Regions from separate parts of the Streptomyces sp. NPDC005866 genome, predicted to be linked through region 1. Evidence: riboswitches for the same ligand, from Rfam matches in the RefSeq annotation. Region 1 holds a riboswitch; the other holds the start of a gene.

Region 1 (5,421 bases):
TGGTGCGTGACCCGGAGTGGGGGCTGGGCGGGGGTGGGGTGGCTTACCGGCGCTGGCAGGGTGCCGCCCGCGCCCACCCGTGCTGCCCCAGCGGCACGATTGCCCGCGGCTGGAGATGGCCGGCGTGAATGCTTCCGCGGCTGGATGTGGCTGGTACGGACGCTCGCGCGGTTGAGACGGCCGGCACGGACGCTCGCGCGGCTGAGGTGGCTGGCGTGAATGCTTCCGCGGCTGAGGTGGCTGGTACGGACGCTCGCGCGGCTGAGGTGGCTGGTACGGACGCTCGCGGGTGGAGGTGGCTGGCGTGAATGCTTCCGCGGCTGGAGGTGGCTGATACGGACGCTCGCGCGGCTGAGATGGCCGGCGCGGGACGCTTCCGCGGTTGAGATGGCCGGCGCGAGCGCCCGTGGCTGGGGAGGGGCGGCCGGCGGGCAAAGCGGTCCGCAAGGGGTGCGGGGCTGCGCGATCAGATCTCGCGCAGCCGCAGTCGACTGCGTCGGCCATCACGCCCCCGCGTCCTCCGTCCCCGCCAGTTTGCCGAAGTCGTGGTCCGGGTGGTCGGGTGGTGGGGCGGTCGTGTCCAGGCCGTAGTGGTGGTAGAGCTGGAGTTCCTGCTCCGGGGACAGGTGGCGGCCTACTCCGAAGTCGGGGGCGTCTTTGATCAGGGCGCGGTCGAAGGGGACCTGGAGGGTGCCCTCGACCAGTTCGCTGGGCTCCAGGGGCACGAAGGCGTCCCGGGAGAACAGGCCGGTGCGTATGGCCGCCCACTCCGGCACGCCGGTCGCGTCGTCGAGGTAGACCTCGTCGATCGTGCCGATCTTCGTGCCGTTGCGGTCGAACGCCTTGCGGCCGATCAGGTTGCGCGGATCGATGTCGGTCAGCACGGGCCCTCCACTTGGTCGCAACTCATCCGTAAGCACTACAAAAGAGCACATTCAAGGAGGCGGCCACTCGAAGGCCCCTGCGTTGCCCTCGCTGGTAGGCTGGCAAGCGGCTGCTGACCCCGTGCGGGAGAGTCCTCCGGGCAAACCGGAGGCGCCGAAGGAGCAAATCCTCCCCGGAATCTCTCAGGCTCACGTACCGCACGGACGAGGTCACTCTGGAAAGCAGGGCGGGCGTCGACGGCGACCGCTCTCACCGACGGTGAAAGCCGGATCCCCTGGGCGTCCGGCGAAGCTCTCAGGTTGAAATGACAGAGGGGGAGGCCGTCGGGGTGCCCGTGCCGGGGTACCCCTCGAAGGTCGCGTCAGACCAGGAGGCCTCCGCAATGACCGCCCAGCGTGTTCCGCTCTCCGAGCTTGAACTGGGAATCCCGTTCGAGCAGCGCCATATCGGGCCCGATCATGAGGCCCGGGCCAAGATGCTTGCCCAGGTCGGCTACGGCTCGCTCGACGAGCTGACGGCCGCCGCCGTGCCGGACGTGATCAAGAACGCCGACACCCTGGCACTGCCGGGCGCGCGCACCGAGGCCGAGGTGCTGGCCGAGCTGCGGTCGCTGGCCGACCGGAACCAGGTGCTCGACTCGATGATCGGGCTGGGCTACTACGGTACCTTCACGCCGCCCGTCATCCTGCGCAACGTGATGGAGAACCCGGCCTGGTACACCGCTTACACGCCGTACCAGCCGGAGATCTCCCAGGGGCGGCTGGAAGCGCTGCTGAACTTCCAGACGATGGTCGCCGACCTCACCGGGCTGCCTACCTCCGGTGCCTCGCTGCTCGACGAGGGCACGGCCGCCGCCGAGGCCATGGCCCTGTCGCTGCGTATGGGCAGGAACAAGAAGGGCGTCTTCGTCGTCGACGCGGACGCGCTGCCGCAGACCGTCGCCGTGATCCGGACGCGTGCCGAGCCGACGGGTGTGGAGGTCGTGGTCGCCGACCTAGGTGACGGTATCCCGGCGGACCTCGCCTCGCGTGAGATCAACGGGGTGCTCATCCAGTACCCCGGCGCCTCCGGTGCCGTACGCGACATCAAGCCGCTCGTCGAGCAGGCGCACGAGCTGGGCGCGCTCGTCACCGTCGCCGCCGATCTGCTTGCGCTGACACTGCTGACCTCGCCGGGTGAGCTGGGCGCCGACATCGCCGTCGGTACCACCCAGCGGTTCGGTGTGCCGATGGGCTTCGGCGGGCCGCACGCGGGCTACATGGCGGTGCGTGAGAAGTTCGCACGCAGCCTGCCCGGCCGGCTCGTGGGCGTGTCCGTGGACGCCGACGGACACAAGGCCTACCGGCTCGCGCTGCAGACTCGTGAACAGCACATCCGCCGGGAGAAGGCCACCAGCAACATCTGCACCGCGCAGGTGCTGCTCGCCGTGATGGCCGGCATGTACGCCGTCTACCACGGGCCCGAGGGGCTCAAGGCCATCGCCCAGCGGACGCACCGCTACGCCACCATCCTGGCCGCGGGGCTCAAGGCCGGCGGGGTCGACATCGTGCACGGCGCCTACTTCGACACCCTCACCGCGCGTGTGCCCGGCAAGGCCGCCGAGGCCGTCGCCGCCGCCCGGCAGAGCGGTGTCAACCTGCGGCTGGTGGACGCAGACCACGTCTCCATGGCCTGCGACGAGACCACCACGCGGGCCCAGCTGGGTTCCGTATGGACGGCGTTCGGGGTCGAGGGCGACGTCGAGGCGCTGGACGCGGTCGCCGAGGACACGCTGCCCGAGGCGCTGCTGCGCGGTGACGGCTACCTGGGCCACCCCGTCTTCCACGAGCACCGTTCCGAGACCGCGATGCTGCGCTACCTGCGCCGGCTCGCCGACCGGGACTACGCGCTGGACCGGGGCATGATCCCGCTGGGCTCCTGCACCATGAAGCTGAACGCGACCACCGAGATGGAGCCGGTCACCTGGCCCGAGTTCGGCCAGTTGCACCCCTTCGCGCCCGCCGAGCAGGCGCAGGGCTACCTGACGCTCATCCGCGAGCTGGAGGAGCGGCTCGCCGAGGTCACGGGCTACGACAAGGTGTCGCTCCAGCCCAACGCCGGGTCGCAGGGTGAGCTGGCCGGGCTGCTCGCCGTACGCGCGTACCACCGCGCCAACGGTGACGCGCAGCGGACCGTGTGCCTGATCCCCTCCTCCGCGCACGGCACCAACGCCGCGAGCGCCGTCATGGCCGGGATGAAGGTCGTCGTCGTCAAGACCGCCGAGGACGGCGAGATCGACGTCGAGGACCTGCGGGCGAAGATCGAGCAGCACCGGGACGAGCTCGCGGTGCTGATGATCACCTACCCGTCCACGCACGGCGTGTTCGAAGAGCATGTCGCGGACATCTGCGGTCAGGTGCACGAGGCCGGCGGCCAGGTGTACGTCGACGGAGCCAACCTCAACGCCCTGGTCGGGGTGGCGAAGCCGGGGCACTTCGGCGGCGACGTCTCGCACCTCAACCTGCACAAGACCTTCTGCATCCCGCACGGTGGCGGTGGGCCGGGTGTCGGCCCGGTGGCCGTACGGGCCCACCTGGCGCCGTACCTGCCGAACCACCCCCTGCAGCCGGCCGCCGGGCCGCAGACCGGCGTCGGGCCGATCTCGGCCGCGCCGTGGGGCTCCGCGGGGATCCTGCCGATCTCGTGGGCGTACGTCCGGCTCATGGGCGGCGAGGGGCTCAAGCGCGCCACGCAGGTGGCCGTGCTCAGCGCCAACTACATCGCCAAGCGGCTGGAGCCGCACTACCCCGTGCTCTACACCGGCCCCGGCGGGCTGGTCGCGCACGAGTGCATCATCGATCTGCGGCCGCTGACCAAGGCGACCGGGGTGAGCGTCGACGATGTCGCCAAGCGGCTCATCGACTACGGGTTCCACGCGCCGACGATGTCCTTCCCGGTGGCCGGCACGCTGATGATCGAGCCGACCGAGTCCGAGGACCTCGGTGAGCTGGACCGGTTCTGCGCGGCGATGATCGCCATTCGGGCGGAGATCGACAAGGTTGGGGCGGGGGAGTGGCCCGCCGACGACAACCCGCTGCGGGGCGCCCCGCACACGGGCGCCGCGCTCGGTGGCGAGTGGGAGCACGCGTACTCCCGTGAAGAGGCCGTCTTCCCGGCCGGGGTGTCCGCGGCCGACAAGTACTGGCCGCCGGTGCGCCGGATCGACCAGGCCTTCGGTGACCGGAACCTGGTGTGCTCGTGCCCGCCGTTGGACGCGTACGAGGACTGATCCGCGGTACGGATACGGCAGAGGCCCCGCTTCGGCGGGGCCTCTCGCGTGTAGCGCTACGCCGGATACGCGTGGGTCTGTGTCGCCTTGACCGTCGCCCAGACCGGGGCGCCCGGGTGCAGGTCCAGTTCGGCGGTTGCGACCGTGGTGAGGTCGGCGGCGAGGGGAAGTTCGCCGGTCAGGTCGGCGCGGATCTGGTCGCCGTGGATCTCCAGGCCGGCGACCTTGCAGCGCCAGACGTTGCGGGCGCTGGCGCCGCTGGGACGGTCCCGGAAGAGGGTGACCGCGCTGGGCGGGAACGCGACGAACACGTCACCGGCGAGGTCCTCCGTGGTGGCGATGGCGGGGCCGGCGTCCAGCCTGACCAGGTGGCCCTCGGCCCGGCCACGGTAGAGGTTGAGGCCGACCAGGTGGGCGATGTAGTCGGTGCGCGGGTGGCGGGCGATGTCGGCGGGAGTGCCCCCCTGGACGATCCGGCCCCGCTCGATGACGACCAGGCGGTCGGCCAGCACCATGGCGTCCAGCGGGTCGTGGGTGACCAGTACGGCAACGGCCTCGAACTCGGCGAGGTGGCGGCGGAGTTGGGAACGTACGTCCAGACGGGTGCGGGCGTCGAGGGCCGCGAGGGGCTCGTCCAGGAGCAGCAGGCGGGGGCGGGTCGCCAGGGCGCGGGCCAGCGCGACGCGCTGGGCCTGGCCGCCGGAGAGACGGCGGGGTTTGGCGCCGGCGTGCTCCGCGAGGCCCATGCGGTCCAGCCATACGGCCGCCCGGGCGCGGGCCTCGGCCTTTGTCGCGCCTTGGCAGCGGGGGCCGAAGGCGATGTTGTCGAGGGCCGTGAGGTGGGGGAAGAGGAGGTAGTCCTGGAAGACGACGCCCACCGGGCGGGATTCGGGGGGCGTACGGTCCAACTCCGTGCCGTCGAGGCGGAGATGGCCGGCGGTGAGGGGGGTGAGGCCGGCGAGGGCTCGGAGGGCGGTGGTCTTGCCGGCCCCGTTCGGGCCGAGGAGGGCGACGACCTCGCCGGGGGCGGCGGTGAGGGTGATGTCCAGGTGGAAGGTGGGGCGGGTTACGACGAGGTGGGCGTCCAGGCCGTCGGTGTTGCCCGGGTGCGTGGGGGATCGCCGGCCTTCGGCCGGGGTGTCGGCGGCTGCGAGGGGTGCCCCGGGTGGCTGTGCGGTGTCGGCGGGTGTGGGGAGGTCGTTGCCGTCCGCTGCTGTGGGGTGTGGGTTTGTCATTGGGTGGTTGTCCAGCGGGTGGTCGTCGATGGT
Region 2 (5,421 bases), on a different contig from region 1:
TGTTCCCGTACTGGGCGTCGGGGGAGCCGGCCTGGCCGTGCCAGAGCAGCATCCAGATCTGGCCGGAGGAGGGCGCGGCGAGGGCGCGGAGGAGTGCCTCGTAGGCGTCGTAGCGCCCGGGGGTTACCTGGCGCAGCATGTGCTCGACCTGTCCGGTCGCCGCGGTGCCGCTGGCGCTCACGTGTTACCGCCCCTTCATTGAGTTGCCCCGCGTATGGAGGTCGCCCCGCGTTTGGAGACAGCTTAAGCGCCAAGGGGGGTGGCGCCGATTGTCCGTCAGCGAGTGCGGGTTCGCGGTGGCCGCCGCGGCCTCGGCTGCCTCGGCTGCCTCCGCGTCGGCTTCTAGTGGCCGTACTGATAGAAGGGGCGGACGTTCTCCCTCATCCAGTGGCCCACCGGGTCGTCGGCCACGTCCAGCAGGACCAGGTTCACCGGCCACTTCACCGGGACCCTGCCGAGGGCCTTGCCCAGCGCCTCCAGGGGCAGCGCCCTGATGTCGCCCTCCCACTGGGAGAGTTCGACGCCCACGAACATCACCGGGTCCGCCGTCTCGATCGCGGCCAGGCAGCGGCGGGCCGTGGCGACCACACCGATCTGCGCGAACTCGGCGGAGGCCGCGGCCAGGAAGTCCATCGGGTCGTCCTGCCAGTCCGGCTCGAAGAGGCGCACCCGGCCGCCCGAGCCAGGGCCGTCCAGTTCGGAGTGGCCGGACCTGCACAGCTCGGCGACCGCCTCCGGCGGCAGCGGGACGCCCACCACTCCCCCGGGGTTCACGGCGATGCCGACCTGCGGGGGCAGGCCGCGGGCGAACTCGACGGCCGGGGCGATCGTGTACGACAGATGGGCGCCGACGACCTGACGGAACTGCTCCTCGGAGCTGAAGACCGGGACGTACACCTGGCCCTCGATCTCCGTGGTGGGCAGGTCCAGCGGACCGCTGTGCGGGCCGCCGCCCTCCGGCAGCGGGATCCACAGGAGACTCCGGCCCAGTACCTCAAGGAGCCGGCCCGCCGCCGCGGGGACGCCGAGGGAGGCCGACAGGACCTCCTCCAGCTCGTTGCCGGGCCATCCCCCGTGCGGGTGGGGGTGCGCCTGTGCCGGGAAGTCCGCGGGAATGTCCGCCGGGAAGTCCATCTGCCTACCGCCTGCTGGAAACCGCTGCTGTTGAGGCTGAAAAGGCTAGCGGGTGACTGTGACAAAGCCTCATCCCGTGAGCCGCTCCGCCTTCTCGAAGGCGATCCGGCACAGCACGTCCGCCGCGTCCCGGTCGAGGAGCACCGCCGAGCCGACGCCCTGCGGCACCGCACCCTTCTCCACCGCGCGCACCAGGCGGGCGGCGGCGTGGCGGTGGCGCAGGAAGGCGTACCGGGAGACGCCCCGGCCGCGCTCGCGCTGGCCGTCCAGTGCCGTGCCGGGCGTGACGTCCAGGAGCAGCAGGTGCAAGGTGCCGCCGCGGCGGCGGGCCTCGCGGGCCAGCCAGTCGCGCACCCAGGCCTGGGTGCCGCAGTCGTGCACGACCACGCCCTCGCCGGTGCGCAGCGCGCGGCGCAGTCCGGCGTAGTGGGCGAGGCGGACCAGCGGGCGGTAGAGGGCGTACGGCAGGAAGCGGGCCAGCCGGGCGTCCCAGCGGTCGCGGGTGTCCTGGGAGTCGACCCTTATGCCCTGGACGGTGCGGTGCATCAGGGTGGACTTGCCGCTGCCGGGCAGACCGGTGACCACGACCAGGTCACGGGGGCCGAAGAGCAGACCGTGCGGGCTGTGGCCGGCCCGGTCGCGCAGATCGCGGACGACCGGCGCTGGGCGCTCGCCGCACCGCTCGCGGGCCGGGGCCGTCGGCTGCTCGGGCAGGGCGATGCCCGTCGTCGTCGCGTATGCCGTGGTCCTTGTCACCGTGATCGTCCTCCCTGGGGTTCAGGAAAGTTTCTCCCCACTTAACGTAAAGAGAAGGTAATGCACGATGTCTCGCGGTAGCGTCCGCTCCCCGCCACAGCCCTGTTACAAAGCTCCGCCCGGCATGCAATGATGAGCCCGCCAACTGCATACCGGCCGCTTGAATCCGCGCGGGAGAGTCCCCGGCAGTCTTCGCCGGGGCGCCGAAGGAGCAAGTCCCTCCCTTGAATCTCTCAGGCCCCCTTACCGCGCGGGCGAGGCACATCTGAAAAGCGGGCCGCTGTGTCAGTGGCTCCACCCAAGGTGCAAGCCGTGATCACTCGGTGGTCAGGGCGAACCTCTCAGGTTCCGATGACAGATGGGGAGGACAGACCTCGCCTGTCATGCCCTTGGGACCTTTGGGAGACGACCGACCGATGAGCAGTACCGATTCCGCTGGACTCCGCCGTACCGCGCTCGATGCCCGGCATCGCTCGCTCGGCGCGACCATGACCGACTTCGCCGGCTGGGACATGCCCCTGCGCTACGGATCCGAGCGCGACGAGCATGTCGCCGTACGGTCCAGGGCCGGGCTCTTCGACCTCTCCCACATGGGCGAGCTCACCGTGACCGGCACCCAGGCCGCCGCCCTGCTGAACTACGCCCTGGTCGGCAACATCGCCTCCGTCGGCGTCGGGCGCGCCCGCTACACCATGATCTGCAGGGCCGACGGCGGCATCCTCGACGACCTGATCGTCTACCGGCTGGCCGACACCGAGTACATGGTCGTGGCCAATGCCTCCAACGCCCAGGTGGTCCTCGGCGCGCTGACGGAGCGTTCCGCCGGGTTCGACGCCGAGGTACGCGACGACCGGGACGCCTACGCGCTGATCGCCGTCCAGGGACCCGAGTCCCCCGGGATCCTGAAGTCGCTGACCGACGCCGACCTGGACGGCCTGAAGTACTACGCCGGGCTGCCCGGCACCGTCGCCGGGGTCCCGGCGCTGATCGCGCGCACCGGCTACACCGGCGAGGACGGCTTCGAGCTGTTCGTGAAGCCGGAGCACGCGGTGGAGCTGTGGCAGGCGCTGACCGGGGCGGGCGAGCCGGTGGGGCTGGTCCCGTGCGGGCTGTCCTGCCGGGACACCCTGCGTCTGGAGGCCGGCATGCCGCTCTACGGGCATGAGCTGACCACCTCGCTCACCCCCTTCGACGCCGGGCTCGGCCGGGTGGTGAAGTTCGAGAAGGAGGGCGACTTCGTGGGACGCGAGGCGCTCCAGGAGGCCGCCGACCGTGCCGCCGCCCGGCCGCCGCGGGTGCTCGTCGGCCTGGTCGCCGAGGGCCGCCGGGTGCCGCGCGCCGGGTACCCGGTGGTCGCCGGCGGCGAGGTGATCGGCGAGGTCACCTCCGGTGCCCCCTCCCCCACGCTGGGCAGGCCGATCGCCATGGCGTACGTCGACGCGGCGCACTCGGCGCCGGGCACGGCGGGCGTCGGCGTGGACATCCGGGGCAGCCACGAACCGTACGAGGTCGTGGCGCTGCCGTTCTACAAGCGCCAGAAGTAGACCCACAATCAGACCCGGAATCGGACACTGAGCGCGGTGCGCGCGTGACCCTGCGCACCGCGCTCACGCCCCCTTCCAGCAGTCCTCTTTCACCAGCACTTCCCCGCGTACAGGAGAATTCAGGCCATGAGCAACCCCCAGCAGCTGCGTTACAGCAAGGAGCACGAGTGGCTGTCGGCCGCCGCGGACGGCGTCTCGACGGTCGGCATCACGGAGCACGCGGCCAACGCGCTCGGTGATGTCGTCTTCGTCCAGCTCCCGGAGGTCGGCGACACGGTGACCGCGGGCGAGTCCTGCGGCGAACTGGAGTCGACCAAGTCGGTGTCCGACCTGTACTCGCCGGTCACGGGTGAGGTCACCGAGGTCAACGAGGACGTCTCGAACGACCCGTCCCTGGTGAACTCGGCCCCCTTCGAAGGCGGCTGGCTGTTCAAGGTGCGCGTCGCGGACGAGCCGGCCGACCTGCTCTCCGCCGACGAGTACACCGCCTTCACCGCCGGCTGAGAGCCGTGGAGATACCGGCCGCAGAGACATCGGCTTAGGAGTCGTAGAAACAGATGTCCGTTCTGAACACCCCCCTGCACGAGCTCGACCCGGAGGTCGCCGCCGCGGTCGACGCCGAGCTGGAGCGCCAGCAGTCCACCCTGGAGATGATCGCCTCGGAGAACTTCGCTCCGGTCGCGGTCATGGAGGCGCAGGGCTCGGTACTCACCAACAAGTACGCCGAGGGCTACCCGGGCCGCCGCTACTACGGCGGCTGCGAGCACGTCGACGTCACCGAGCAGATCGCCATCGACCGGGTGAAGGAGCTGTTCGGCGCCGAGTACGCCAACGTGCAGCCGCACTCCGGTGCCTCCGCCAACCAGGCGGCCCTGTTCGCGCTGGCCCAGCCCGGCGACACCATCCTGGGTCTCGACCTGGCCCACGGCGGCCACCTGACCCACGGCATGCGCCTGAACTTCTCCGGCAAGCAGTTCGACGTCGTGGCCTACCACGTCGACGACTCCGGTCTCGTCGACATGGCCGAGGTGGAGCGGCTCGCCAAGGAGCACCGGCCGAAGGTGATCATCGCCGGCTGGTCGGCGTACCCGCGCCAGCTGGACTTCGCGGAGTTCCGGCGGATCGCCGACGAGGTCGAGGCGTACCTGTGGGTCGACATGGCCCACTTCGCCGGCCTGGTCGCGGCGGGCCTGCACGAGAACCCGGTGCCGTACGCCGATGTGGTCACCTCCACCACGCACAAGACGCTGGGCGGCCCCCGCGGCGGGATCATCCTCGCCAAGAAGGACTTCGCGAAGAAGCTGAACTCGTCCGTCTTCCCGGGCTTCCAGGGCGGTCCCCTGGAGCATGTGATCGCGGCGAAGGCGGTCTCCTTCAAGGTCGCGGCCTCGGAGGACTTCAAGGAGCGCCAGCGTCGTACGGTGGAGGGCGCGCGCATCCTCGCTGAGCGGCTCACCGCGCCCGACGCCCGCGAGGCCGGCGTGAACGTCCTGTCCGGAGGTACGGACGTCCACCTGATCCTCGTCGACCTGCGCGAGTCCGAGCTGGACGGGCAGCAGGCCGAGGACCGCCTCCACGAGGTCGGCATCACGGTCAACCGGAACGCCGTCCCGAACGACCCGCGACCGCCGATGGTCACCTCGGGTCTGCGGATCGGCACCCCGGCGCTGGCCACGCGCGGCTTCACGGCCGAGGACTTCACCGAGGTCGCGGACGTGATCGCCGAGACGCTGAAGCCGTTGTACGACGCGGGAACGCTGAAGGCCCGGGTCAAGGCCCTGACCGACAAGCACCCGCTGTACCCCGGCCTGAACAAGTAGTTCCCCGGTGGGGGCACCCGACGGCGTGTGCCCCCACCCTCCTAGGAGGAGTTCCCGTGGCCATCTCGGTCTTCGACCTGTTCTCGATCGGCATCGGCCCGTCGAGCTCCCACACCGTCGGGCCGATGCGCGCGGCCGGCCTGTTCGCACGACGCCTGCGCAACGAG

The links. A riboswitch is a leader RNA that binds a small molecule or an ion and turns the genes downstream of it on or off. The one in region 1 is predicted to bind glycine.
Region 2: another riboswitch for glycine. It lies ahead of gcvT (glycine cleavage system aminomethyltransferase GcvT); the one in region 1 lies ahead of gcvP (aminomethyl-transferring glycine dehydrogenase).

The regions. Positions count from the first base shown of each region.
Region 1 covers NZ_JBEXWP010000036.1:59,555-64,975, reverse strand. The annotation lists gene ABZ396_RS36990 (DNA polymerase IV) at 1-10, shown strand, start outside; gene ABZ396_RS36985 (PRC-barrel domain-containing protein) at 504-884, opposite strand; glycine riboswitch at 999-1,093, shown strand; gene gcvP (aminomethyl-transferring glycine dehydrogenase) at 1,268-4,153, shown strand; gene ABZ396_RS36975 (ABC transporter ATP-binding protein) at 4,210-5,388, opposite strand.
Region 2 covers NZ_JBEXWP010000039.1:49,192-54,612, reverse strand. The annotation lists gene ABZ396_RS37890 (enhanced serine sensitivity protein SseB C-terminal domain-containing protein) at 1-181, opposite strand, end outside; gene ABZ396_RS37885 (enhanced serine sensitivity protein SseB) at 343-1,134, opposite strand; gene ABZ396_RS37880 (AAA family ATPase) at 1,204-1,896, opposite strand; glycine riboswitch at 2,052-2,149, shown strand; gene gcvT (glycine cleavage system aminomethyltransferase GcvT) at 2,307-3,434, shown strand; gene gcvH (glycine cleavage system protein GcvH) at 3,561-3,938, shown strand; gene glyA (serine hydroxymethyltransferase) at 3,992-5,254, shown strand; gene ABZ396_RS37860 (L-serine ammonia-lyase) at 5,311-5,421, shown strand, end outside.